4 regions of the Peribacillus sp. NPDC094092 genome follow, and region 1 is predicted to be linked to each of the others. Evidence: riboswitches for the same ligand, from Rfam matches in the RefSeq annotation. Region 1 holds a riboswitch; each other region holds the start of a gene.

Region 1 (3,176 bases):
AAACTTTCAATGGATTGGGTGTCATTCACCGTCCCTAAAACAAAAAACGGGATTACCCTTCATTCTGGAGATTGAATAAATGATAGTTAGGAGTTTAAATCATGGAAGAGCACATAGAGTTTAGAGAGGCAGAACTATCTGATCTACCCAGAATTGTTGAAATATATAATTCGACAATTGCGTCAAGAATGGTCACGGCAGATACTGAGCCTGTATCCGTCCAATCGAGGGTTAAATGGTTTGAGGAACATCATTTAGAAAGTAGACCGCTATTTATCATTACTATAGAAGGGAAAACTGCTGGATGGATGAGCTTTCAATCCTTCTATGGCCGGCCGGCATATAATTCCACTGCCGAAATCAGCATTTATATTGATGATTATTTCCGGGGAAAAGGAATCGGACAAATTTCGATTCAAAAGGCTATTGAATTGAGTCCAAAATTAGGTGTTAAGACTCTATTGGGTTTCATTTTCGCGCACAATACACCAAGCCTAAAGCTTTTTTCCAAATTCGGGTTTGAAGAATGGGCACATTTACCTCAAGTTGCCGAGCTGGATGGGATTGAGCGGGATTTGGTCATTCTTGGTAAACGTGTCGATATTTAATATTATTCTTTTGAGCTATTGCCTTGAGCAGTAGCTTTTTAATCTTAATCGAGGGCGAATTGGCTCATTTAAAAATACCTATATACTTTCTGGAGGGGAAAATGTTCGGCATCTCTTTTACTTGTTAACGCATTTAATAGTGTATCCAATTCTTGACTGGCTTGAACAGTCAGCAGACTTGATAAGCCGTAAATTGCTGCCAAGTTGATCATTTCTTTTCTCTTCTCTTCTACTTTTTCTATAGTTACCTTACGGCAAGGCATTATATAGTCACCTCCTAATTATTCAATATTTTTACACTTTCATCATAATGAAACCACTAGTTAAAATCAACTATTTTTCAGAAAATAAATGTGTTATTTTAAAGGTTAAATGTGACAAAATGACTATTAAATTCTATAATTATGTATATTTAGTGTCATTTTCTATCAAACGCAAAAAAAGCATCCACTAGTGTAGACTGCGAATGCTTACATCATATCCCTTATCCAAGAACCCAAAATATAGTCATCGTTTACTATGTCATCCATTCGGAAGGTGACTCGGTATTAGGTCTATTTATAACAACCTTATATTCATCTTCAAGTACTTTTAATGGGGCATCATAAAGGTGCCTTTCATCAGAGGTTTTGTATACTCCATTGGCCAATAACTCTTCAATAAGCTTTGCCTTCCTCTGTTCAATCCTCTTAAATAATTCTGCCATGTAAATGGCTCCTTTCCTAGTCATCCTAGAGCCTGCTTCTAGTAGCTAAACTTTATCAACTTGTTAGATTTTCACCAAATTATATATACCTTTTCTATTATGTCACTAAACGTTATTTCCCAAAAATAAAAGCCCCTTCTAATTCAAGAAGAGGCTGACAGTGTCCGTACGGCTCTTCTTATCTTCCAAGCATATGCTTGTTGGATTTAGCACAGTTCCCAAACGGGTCCGCTGCCGAGGTTTCTTTGGGCCAAGTCCCTCCACCTCTCTGGATAAGAAATCGATATATAAATGATGTAGACATGATTTTATCCTAATAACCATCAAAAGTCAATTACCTGGTTCTCCCTTTTTCCTGGACATTAAGGGGTCCCTCTTTCAAATACAGGTTGCATTTTCTTGTCTTTCTGATATGATGTCAGTAATTACATACAATTCACACCACTAGGGGAGTCTTTTTTTAAGACTGAGATGGAATTAGTTCCGGACCCTTTGAACCTGAACCGGCTCATACCGGCGGAGGGAAGTGGATGATATCGTCCATTTTCAGACTATATCCATCTACCCCGTTCCGAATTCAGGAACGGGTTTTTTTCATTAACAAGGGATCCATTCTAAAGGAGGATGAACAATGGAGAATGTTAAATTAGAAAGATTCAGTGATAGACTGCATGCACGGTCAAAAGAGATTTGGAAAAGGAACCATTCACATCCCTTTGTCCAGGCAATTGGAAATGGTACGCTTCCTGAAAAGAAATTTGCTTATTACCTGAAGCAGGACTATATCTATCTCATGGATTATTCCAAGCTGTTTGCTTTAGGTGTCATCAAAGCACATAACATCGAAACCATGGCAAAGTTTGCGAGCATTTTAAATGAAACCCTTCAAGTGGAAATGGATATTCATCGGCATTATGCTTCCGAATTCGGGATCAGTTCCAAGGAATTGGAAGAAACAGAACCCACTCCAACCACTCTAGCCTATACAGGATACATGCTAAATGCAGCTCAGCATGGGACTTTGGCAGACTTGATCGCCTGTCTCCTGCCCTGCGCTTGGGATTATTATGAAATCGGTTTGCTATTAAAAGAACAAAATGGGGCAGCATTGGAAAACAATCGCTACGCAGATTGGATAAGATCCTATTCATCTCCTGAATTCGGGGAAGCACACAAATGGCTGATCGCTTTGTTGGAGGAATTGACGGAAGGCATGCCAGAAACAGAACTTCTTAGATTAGAAAAGCACTTTTTGGTTACTTCCCGATATGAATATTTATTCTGGGATATGGTTCAAAATGAACAGGATTGGCCGCTGTAGGTCGTTGGCATGATGATGAATCCTATCAAGAAACTGACATTGACTGCCATGATCACGGCTATAACGACACTGACCAGTTCATTTATTTTCATCCCTGCAGGTTTTGCAAAAGTCTTTCCCATTCAGCATCTGGCAAATGTCCTGACGGCCGTTCTATTGGGGCCAGCTTATGCTGTAACACAAGCTTTTTTAGTTTCCATCATTAGAAACATGTCTGGTACCGGTTCAATTTTTGCTTTTCCCGGCAGCATGATCGGTGCACTATTGGCTGCCATCCTTTATCGAAAAACACAAAGCTTAAAATTCGCCTGTTTAGGTGAAGTGATCGGGACCGGCATTCTCGGTTCCCTAGCCTGTTATCCACTTGCCCTCCTCCTATTGGGGGAAAAAGCGGCTCTTTTTGGTTTTTTACCGGCTTTTATGCTCAGTTCATTCACTGGGGCGATTTTAGCTTTCATATTACTTAAAATACTTCTAAAAAATAATTATATGAAGGGGTTTTTTTATGAAAACAGCATTAACCATCGCAGGCTCTGATTCA
Region 2 (3,176 bases), on a different contig from region 1:
ACGGGTCGCCCAGTGATGGGAAGGCCGCGGAATTGGCCTTGAGAAACAAGCTGGAAGATAGGGTGACGGATGATATACTTGTGAAGAAAATGGATGAGGATGATGATAACTGCAAGTGAAAAGGGGACGTGCTGGTGACCGTTCTTTTTTGTTTGCCTTCGGCTTTAGGATGAATGTCTTTGACGCTTTTTATAAACCTAATCGGCACGGTTATTTGGATGCCGATTAGGTTGTTCGAATGGATCATTCCCATACTTCTTTTGCTATATCAACGACGAATTTCAGCTTTTCCCATTGCTGTTCTTCGGTCAGCTTGTTGCCGTGATGGGTGGAGGCGAAGCCGCATTGCGGGCTTAAGCATAACTGTTCAAGAGGAACGAAGTGCGAGGCTTCTTTAATGCGTGCCTTGACAGCCTCCTTGTCTTCGATTTCTCCATTTTTTGAGGTGACGACACCCAGTACGACCCGTGCACCGCCATTTGGAATGTATTCCAATGGTTTGAAATCCCCTGAGCGTTGATCATCATATTCCAAGAAAAATCCATCCACTTTTTCTTTTGCCAATAAAGTTGGGGCGATACGGGCATAGCTTCCTTCAAACGCCCAAGTCGACTGGTAGTTACCACGACATAGGTGTGTAGTGACGACAAGGTCTTCTGGCTTGCCTTCCAATGCTCCATTAATTACGCGAAGTGCAAGATCGATTAACTGCTCCCTCGAATATTTTCCATCTTTGAATTGGAAATCTGGAGCTGAAAGTCTGGCAATATATACATCATCCAATTGAAGATAACGCACACCTGCTTCATAAAAAGCCTTCAAAGCATGCTGATACGCTTTGATGATATCATTTGCATAGTCTTCAATATCAGGGTAGATGTCTTCATTATGAATGCCTACAGCAAATAATTGATTCGGACTGGGAATGGTTTGCTTAGCAACGGCGCGTCCGTTCACGATTTTGTTCAATTCAATGAAATCACGAATGAAGGGATGTTCAGGATTGAATGAAACCTTCCCGGTATTGCGAACGTTATATCTCTCTGTTTCCACACCATCGAATGTGAGTCCTTTTTCCGTCACATATCCCTCGATGCCATGTAAATGTTCGAGGAAGTCAAAGTGCCACCATGTTCGTCTGAACTCACCATCCGTCACGGCCTCCAATCCAACTTCAATTTGTTTTTCGACAATCCGATTGATTTCTTCGGTTTCAACTTCACGAAGCCGCTCTGCTGAAATGGTACCTTCCTTAAATTGCTTTCTGGCAATATGTAAACGTTCAGGCCTTAATAAACTTCCAACGTGATCGGCCCTGAAAGGTGCTTTCGTTAAAGTGATTGACATGTTGCATTCCCTTCTTTCCTTTTAAAAATAAGAATGTTTTCGCATACTTTGTTGCTATTTACCAAGTAGTGAGGTGTGGTTGATTTCCCCTCCAGATGCTCGCTTTCCGCGGGGCGGGCGGTGGGCCTCCTCGGCGTAAACGCCTGTGGGGTCTCACCTGCCCCGCTGCTCCCGCAGGAGTCTCGCACTTCCGCTCCAATCAACCTTAAATCGTTTCATTTTAAAAACAACAATCTTTACGAAAAGAGCCAAAAATAAAAAACCTCTTCTTAAAAATAAGAAGAGGTGTTGGCAGCAAAGCGATATACTCTTCTTATCTTCAAGCTTTTACACTCCTGGAATTAGCACAGTACATGATCAGTCTGTTGCTGAGGCATCAAAGGGCCAGTCCCTCCGCCTCTCTGGATAAGAGTTGTCTATTAAATTAATTATGACTATACAGGTAGTTTTTATAAAGGTCAAGGGCTGAAGGTGGAAGATTTTGAATATACCGATTATTGAGTTGTGTTACTTCATCAGGGAACCCGGCATATGCTATAACCGGAGATTCATATGAGCGGCAGGAGGGGAATGCAAGGATGAGTACATTCAGTCCATTCAAAAATGGCTTACCGATAACGGTAACGGAAGCCATGATAGAGCAAATCTTAAGAACGAAATCATATGGTCAGGATATTAAAGTCGAGATTACGCCAAAGCATATAGTGCTTTCCGGAACGATGGAAGTGAAAAAAATGATGTTCAAGAAAAACGTAGCCTTCCGGATTACATTTAAACCGGTTCATGTGGAAAGAAGGACGATTTTATTTGAATTAGTGGAAATGGAACCAATTGACAGGAATTTTATCAACCAAAGGATATTTAACAGACCGCCATTTTTTGAATTTGAAAAAAGAACGATCAAAATGAATGTTAATGCTTGGAACATCGTGAGAAAAATTCCCGTTGGCACTATTAAATCGTATGAACTCGTCGAAGGTGCATTGAAAATGAAACTTACTTTATGAACGAGTTTACATACACCCAGGTATGATCGTGCTATGGTGTAAAAAAATGTGTTTGATAAATCAAGCTCTTTAAAATATACTAAATGACTTGAAGTTTTGGGTTTTTCTGGAAATGAGGAGGATAATGATGGATCAGAAAATTTTGCCTGCTTCAGCAAGCATGAAGGATTTCGAAAGATTTTTAGAAAGTTCCTATGAAATAGGTGTGTTTCTTGATTTGCATATATCACAATTGAAAAACGTAAGTATGATGGCAAAGCAGCATAATAAGAAAATGATTTATCATGTCGATTTGATCCATGGCATAAGAAGTGATGAGTACGCGACAGAATTCATTTGTCAGGAATATAATCCATATGGGCTGATTTCGACTAAATCAAGCGTTATATTGAAGGCGAAGCAAAAGGGGGTCATTGCCATCCAGCGAATCTTTTTAATAGATTCACATGCGCTTGAGAAAAGTTATAAGCTGGTGCAGAAAACCAAGCCGGATTATATTGAAGTATTGCCGGGCGCCATGCCATGGATGATAAAAGAAGTGAAGGAACGATTGCAGACACCGATTTTTGCAGGCGGCCTCATACGTACTCCGGATGAAGTCCTGAACGCCCTTGATGCTGGTGCGTCGTCAATCACCACTTCCAAAACTGATTTATGGGATATCGTTTAATAGGGGGAATTGAAAAAAATTACAGAAAAATAGATGAATTTTTCACAAAATATTGACAGCGTTTTCATAAACTAGTATATTTTACGGTACAAGTTAATATATGTGACGGAGACTAGGAGATTCACAACAGATCTATTCATAATTTATTTTAT
Region 3 (3,176 bases), on a different contig from region 1:
CTATATAAAATCAGCAATTTGGAATTGAAGAAGTTTTTCAATACTAGCGGTCAAAAATATCGGGAGCTAGGCTTAAAGGATAAGCTGAAAGAAGCTTCTGAAGCAGAGATGCTTGATATATTGTCCACGGATGGCATGCTTCTGAAAAGGCCGATTGTTACAGATGGCATCAAAGTGACGGTAGGTTTCAAAGAAGAGCAATTCGAACAGGTTTGGAACTGAAATTTCACAAAATATTTGGTTAATTCCTTACTTAAACACATAATCTACCTTATAATGGAATAGATAAAATAAGATGTACATATGGAGGGTTAATAATGACAACAACACCAAAAGAACTTCGTTACACTAAAGAACATGAATGGGTCAAAACGGAAGATGGAACAGTGCGCATTGGGATTACAGCTTTCGCACAGTCCGAGCTTGGGGACATCGTATTCGTTGAGCTTCCGGAAATCGGCGATGAATTGAAAGCGAACGAACCATTTGGAAGTGTTGAATCCGTTAAGACCGTTTCTGAGCTTTATGCACCTATCAGTGGCAAGGTTGTTGAAGTAAACGAAGATTTAAGTGACAACCCTGAATATGTAAATGAGTCTCCTTATGAAAAGGCATGGATGGTCGTGATTGAACCAACTAATAGCAGTGATATTGAAAACTTGATGAGCGCTGAAGAGTATGAGAGTTTAATCAACGGTTAAAAAGAAGGAGAGGGGGGACTGAATAGGCCTGCTCTCTTTTTCATTTTATACAGCGGCAGTTGCACACATAATTCGTGAGATGGAGTGATGACATGGAGTGGGGCGAATTCGATAAAGTGATCATTGTAGAAGGCAGTTCCGATAGAAGAAAAGTTGCCTCCGTTTTAAATGAAGATGTGGAAATAAGATGTACGAATGGGACCATATCATTAACTAAGCTGGATGAATTAGTGGATGAATTGATGGATCGTGATGTTTATCTCCTGTTTGACGCAGATGAATCAGGAGAAAAACTGCGGAAGCAGTTCCGAAGGGAAATGCCGGAAGCGAACCACCTGTATATTAATAAAATGTACAAAGAAGTGGAAAGCTCACCCGAACATCATATCGCAACTGTGCTTCTATCTGCCAATATGAATGTGAAAATGAAATTTTTAAGTCAAAGGGTGAACGACTAATTGATGCAGGAATGGAAAGAAGAAGAGTGTAAGCTTGCTGTTGAAAATGGGGGAACCTTTTGCTTATATTTATATACGCCTTTATGCGGCACTTGTCAGGTTGCCTCCAAGATGCTGACGATATCCTTGGAGCTGTTCCCGGAATTGAAGGCAGGCAAAATGAATATGAACTATGTCCAAGCAATTGCCGAAACATATGAAATCGAAAGTGTTCCTTGTTTATTGCTTTTCAAAAAAGGGCAGCTGCACAAAAAAATATATGCCTTTCAATCCGTTCCTTATTTGTACGGATTGCTTAAGGAAATCAGCTAGGAAACCAATCAGAACCGTGATTGGTTTCTTTGTTTGTGCCAATTGAATGCGAGATCGGAATTAAAAAAAGAATATTCTAACAATTCATTGACTGATTTATTCTAAAATGCTATATTTTGAATTAAGTAATGGCAGAATTTAATAGTTCTTATCAAGAGTGGCGGAGGGACTGGCCCGACGAAGCCCGGCAACCGGTATAAATTTTATATACGGTGCTAATTCCAGCAGAGTGTTGGCTCTGGTAGATGAGGTGTGTTCTTGAGACCTCTTCTTAATTGAAGTGGTTTTTTTGTTTGTAAAAGGCCAGGTATCATATAATTCCAACTAAATCCATAGAAAAAGGTGAAATCATATGTCAGGGAAAAAGTTGCGTTTCGAAACATTGAGTGTTCATGGCGGTCTGCAGGCTGATGAAACAGGTGCACGTGCAGTTCCTATCTATCAAAGCAATGCATACTTGTTCAAAGACACCGACCATGCAGCGAATTTATTCGGCCTAAAGGAGAATGGCTATATATATACACGACTTCATAATCCCACTGTCAGCGTTTTTGAGGAAAGAATGGCCTTATTGGAAGGCGGTATCGGCGGATTGGCAACAGCGAGCGGAATGGCTGCCATCTCGCTTTCAATCCTGAATATTGCCGCTGCAGGTGACGAGATTGTTTCAGCCTCTACATTATATGGAGGTACGTATAACCTTTTTGAAAATACTCTTCCTAAATATGGGATCAAAGTAAAGTTCGTTTCTCCCGATGACCCTGAAAATTTCAAAAGGGCGATCACGCCAAAAACTAAAGCCATTTTTGCCGAAACGATCGGCAATCCAAGTTTGAGGGTGCTTGATATTGAAGCGGTAGCGAAAATTGCCCATGATGCCGGCGTACCTTTGATCATTGATAATACCTTTGCGACACCATATCTTTGCAGACCAATTGATTTTGGCGCGGACATCGTCATCCATTCCGCTACTAAATGGCTTCTGGGAAATGGAACGACACTAGGCGGTGTCATCGTGGATGGAGGGAAGTTCGATTGGAACTCGCCAAACTACCCTGGCTTCACGGAGCCAGACCCAAGTTACGACGGTCTGGTATACGCCGAGGCAGTCGGACCTGCCGCATTCATAACGAAAGCCCGAGTCCAGTTACTTCGTGATTTAGGCCCTGCGCTAAGTGCCCAAAGTGCATTTCAGTTTACGCTTGGACTTGAAACGCTGCATGTAAGGATGAGAGAGCATCTATCAAACACCAAGTCCGTCATTCAATATTTAAAAAACCATCCTGCCGTTACTTGGGTTTCACATCCTGGTGATGAGGATCATCCCGATAAAGCCCTTGCGGATAAGTATTTGCCTAAGGGAGCTGGGTCTGTCGTGACGTTTGGAATACAAGGTAATCGCGAAGCTGGGGCAAAACTTATCAATTCGGTGGAATTATGGTCCCATGTGGCGAATGTCGGGGATGCGAAGAGCTTGATCATCCACCCAGCCAGTACGACCCATCAACAATTGAGTGAGGCGGGTCTTGCGAAAGCGGGTGTGAGTGCCGATCAAGTCCGTTTATCCATTGGGATTGAAAATGTAGACGACTTAATAGAAGATTTGGAGCAGGCAATTGAAAAAGCGACGAATATCGTCTCCTTGACTTCCGAAACGCTTTAGGCAAAGTTCCTGTTCATTCATGAACTAGAAATAATATACATT
Region 4 (3,176 bases), on a different contig from region 1:
GCCTTGGTCACAACCAAATCCGAAAACGGTACAATCAATATAGCGCCGTTTAGCTTTTTTAACATAGTCAGTTCAAATCCTCCAATGATTTCCATTTCTGTTCAACGAAAAGAAGGGGTTTCAAAGGACACGGCCCGAAATGCAGTTCAAACAGGTGAATTCGTTGTCCATATCACGGATGAAAATAATGTAGCTGATGCAAATCGAACGGCAAAGGAACTCCCATCTGACGAAAGTGAATTGGGTCTTACCAATTTCACGCCGGTTGTTAGTGATAAAGTATCCGTACCAGGATTGCAAGAAGCGAAGGTACGCTTTGAATGCACATTAGAGCATGCGATACCATTGGCAGGTTCCCAGAAGAAACCAGGTTGTGATTTATTGATAGGGAAAATAGTCTGCTATCATATAGAGCAAGATATTTACCATAATGGCCGAATTGACCAGAATGGCCTAAAACCTGTAGCAAGATTAGCGGGTCATACTTATACAAAACTAGGGGAATTATTCGAAATAGAACGTCCTTAAAGAAAAAATGGCGTCATCTTTTTAAGATGGCGCCATTTTTTAAATCTAAATTATCTCGGTTAGCTTTATCTGCGATTTAAGGCGATTAGCGAATGTTCCAAAAACGAGCAACCATGTCATATTTATGCCGCCGGCGCCCATGATCGCTAGAATTTAAAAGGAGGTATTTACAATCAGAAACAAAACTTGACAATTTTTTCATAGATTGATAAAGTTATAAAAAAATAATTTCTTATCCAGAGAGGTGGAGGGACTGGCCCTACGAAACCTCAGCAACAGGTCTACAAAGACACTGTGCTAATTCCAGGGGGTGAAACCTTGATAGATAAGACCGTACTTGTTTATTTGTCAGTAGCGCACTCTTTTTTAGAGTGCGTTTTCGTTTTTTCTGGATCCAAGATTAAGGAGAATAAGAATGGAGAACAAAAAGAAGCATGATTTTCAAAGGCAAATGCAAGCACGGCATATAATAATGCTATCGCTTGGCGGGGTGATTGGAACTGGTTTATTCTTGAGTTCGGGTTATACGATTCAACAGGCTGGCCCTTTCGGCACCATCCTTTCGTATCTGATAGGAGCTTTAGTGGTTTATCTAGTTATGCTATGTCTAGGTGAACTGGCAGTACATATGCCCGAGACAGGTGCGTTTCATAGCTACGCAGCCAAATACATTGGACCAGGGACAGGGTATACAGTAGCCTGGTTGTATTGGCTAACCTGGACTGTTGCACTAGGTTCGGAATTTACGGCTGCAGGATTGTTGATGCAGCGATGGTTTCCATCAATCAATGTCTGGATATGGAGTGCTCTATTTGCCATATTGGTCTTGGCTTTAAATGCGTGGACCGTTAAGTTCTTCGCTGAATCCGAATTCTGGTTTGCTTCAATAAAAGTATTTGCTATTGTGGTATTTATTATTCTGGGAGCTGCGGCAATGTTAGGTTTTATTCCAATAATTAATTCACAATCAGCTCCTTTATTTTCCAATTTTACAAGTGCAGGTTTATTTCCGAATGGTGCTTTTGCCATTCTAATGACGATGCTCGCGGTGAATTTCGCATTTTCTGGTACTGAATTAATCGGGATCGCAGCTGGAGAAACAGTGAATCCAGAAAAAACGATTCCAAAGGCAATCCGAATGACATTATGGAGATTGATCATCTTTTTTGTAGGAACCATTGTTGTATTATCCGCATTATTGCCTATTTCGGATGCAAGCGTACTAGAGAGCCCCTTTGTTGCAATTCTCGAACGAATTGGAGTGCCGTATGCAGCGGATATTATGAACTTTGTTATATTAACTGCCATTTTGTCTGCTGCAAATTCAGGATTATATGCATCATCCAGAATGCTATGGTCACTTGCAGATAAGAAAACTATATCTCCCATATTTGCAAAATTGACAAAACGGGGTGTTCCGATAAATGCAGTCCTTTTCAGTATGTTGGGAGGTGGTTTAGCCCTTTTCTCGAGTATTATTGCACCGGATACAGTATATATAGTGCTTGTATCCATTTCTGGATTAGCCGTGGTAGTAGTTTGGATGAGTATTAGCGCGTCACAGTTTCTATTTCGCAGACGATTTATAAACGAAGGAAATTCAGTAAATGATTTGTCCTTCCATACACCATTATATCCACTCATACCAATCATTTCTTTTATGCTATGTCTTGCTTCTTGCATAGGAATTGCATTTGATCCCACACAACGAATTGCACTATATTGTGGTATTCCATTTATTTTATTTTGCTATGGAAGTTATTATCTGACCCAAACTATAAAGAAAAAGAGGAGTACAACATGAAGAATAAAATTAGCCCAATTGACGAAATATTACGAGATCATCCAGTCATGATTTTGGACGGGGCTCTAGCTACAGAGCTTGAAAGGCATGGGTGCGACTTGAACGATCCCCTGTGGTCCGCACGTGTATTACTTGAAAATCCAGAAGTGATTTATCAAGTTCACTCTGACTACTTTCGGGCTGGTGCTGACTGTGCGATAACGGCAAGCTACCAAGCAACAGTTGAAGGTTTCGCCCTCCGCGGAATACAAGAGAAAGAGGCTTTGGAACTAATCAGGAAAACGGTTTTACTTGCAAGGAAAGCAAGAGATGAATTTTGGAAGGAAGTAGAATATCGAACGAGTAGACCTAAGCCATTGGTTGCTGCATCAGTTGGACCTTATGGGGCTTACCTTGCAGATGGTTCAGAGTATGTAGGAAACTATGGTGTTTCAGATGAAACTTTAACTGCTTTTCATCGCTCGCGAATATCTGCCTTGATTGAAGCCGGTGCTGAAATTTTAGCATTTGAAACGATTCCTTCCCTGCAAGAAGCAAAAGTATTACATGCAATATTGAAAGATTATCCAGAAGTCTATGCTTGGCTATCCTTTTCATTGAAAAATGAAAAAGCGATTAGTGACGGTACATTGCTTGAGGCGTGTACCAGATTGTTTGGGGACAGTGAGCAAATTGCTGCAATCGGCATCAACTGTGCGCCTGTATCAGGTATCACGGAAGCCATACAGGTGTTGCGTTCAAACACGGATAAACCAATTATAGTTTATCCGAATTCTGGAGAAATATATAATCCGGAAACTAAAAGCTGGCATGGTCAAGAATCATGTAACAGGTTCGACCTGAA

Evidence for each region. Region 1 has a riboswitch for S-adenosylmethionine ahead of ACQKNS_RS06090 (Fur-regulated basic protein FbpA). Riboswitches for the same ligand answer to the same signal wherever they lie in the genome.
Region 2: linked by a shared signal. The riboswitch ahead of ACQKNS_RS15750 (5-methyltetrahydropteroyltriglutamate--homocysteine S-methyltransferase) and the one ahead of ACQKNS_RS06090 (Fur-regulated basic protein FbpA) in region 1 are both predicted to bind S-adenosylmethionine.
Region 3: linked by a shared signal. The riboswitch ahead of ACQKNS_RS16455 (O-acetylhomoserine aminocarboxypropyltransferase/cysteine synthase family protein) and the one ahead of ACQKNS_RS06090 (Fur-regulated basic protein FbpA) in region 1 are both predicted to bind S-adenosylmethionine.
Region 4: linked by a shared signal. The riboswitch ahead of mmuP (S-methylmethionine permease) and the one ahead of ACQKNS_RS06090 (Fur-regulated basic protein FbpA) in region 1 are both predicted to bind S-adenosylmethionine.

The regions. Positions count from the first base shown of each region.
Region 1 covers NZ_JBNNUC010000001.1:1,277,431-1,280,606, forward strand. The annotation lists gene ACQKNS_RS06080 (N-acetyltransferase family protein) at 102-608, shown strand; gene ACQKNS_RS06085 (aspartyl-phosphate phosphatase Spo0E family protein) at 677-871, opposite strand; gene ACQKNS_RS06090 (Fur-regulated basic protein FbpA) at 1,126-1,314, opposite strand; SAM riboswitch class I at 1,490-1,593, opposite strand; TPP riboswitch at 1,751-1,856, shown strand; gene tenA (thiaminase II) at 1,946-2,635, shown strand; gene thiW (energy coupling factor transporter S component ThiW) at 2,651-3,172, shown strand; gene thiD (bifunctional hydroxymethylpyrimidine kinase/phosphomethylpyrimidine kinase) at 3,141-3,176, shown strand, end outside.
Region 2 covers NZ_JBNNUC010000003.1:22,680-25,855, reverse strand. The annotation lists gene ACQKNS_RS15755 (hypothetical protein) at 1-119, shown strand, start outside; gene ACQKNS_RS15750 (5-methyltetrahydropteroyltriglutamate--homocysteine S-methyltransferase) at 244-1,347, opposite strand; SAM riboswitch class I at 1,658-1,759, opposite strand; gene ACQKNS_RS15745 (hypothetical protein) at 1,926-2,354, shown strand; gene ACQKNS_RS15740 (glycerol-3-phosphate responsive antiterminator) at 2,482-3,024, shown strand.
Region 3 covers NZ_JBNNUC010000003.1:158,451-161,626, reverse strand. The annotation lists gene ACQKNS_RS16475 (arsenate reductase family protein) at 1-222, shown strand, start outside; gene gcvH (glycine cleavage system protein GcvH) at 318-701, shown strand; gene ACQKNS_RS16465 (toprim domain-containing protein) at 794-1,159, shown strand; gene ACQKNS_RS16460 (thioredoxin family protein) at 1,163-1,471, shown strand; SAM riboswitch class I at 1,617-1,723, shown strand; gene ACQKNS_RS16455 (O-acetylhomoserine aminocarboxypropyltransferase/cysteine synthase family protein) at 1,824-3,134, shown strand.
Region 4 covers NZ_JBNNUC010000004.1:286,343-289,518, reverse strand. The annotation lists gene ACQKNS_RS19760 (flavin reductase family protein) at 1-528, shown strand, start outside; SAM riboswitch class I at 758-860, shown strand; gene mmuP (S-methylmethionine permease) at 944-2,332, shown strand; gene mmuM (homocysteine S-methyltransferase) at 2,329-3,176, shown strand, end outside.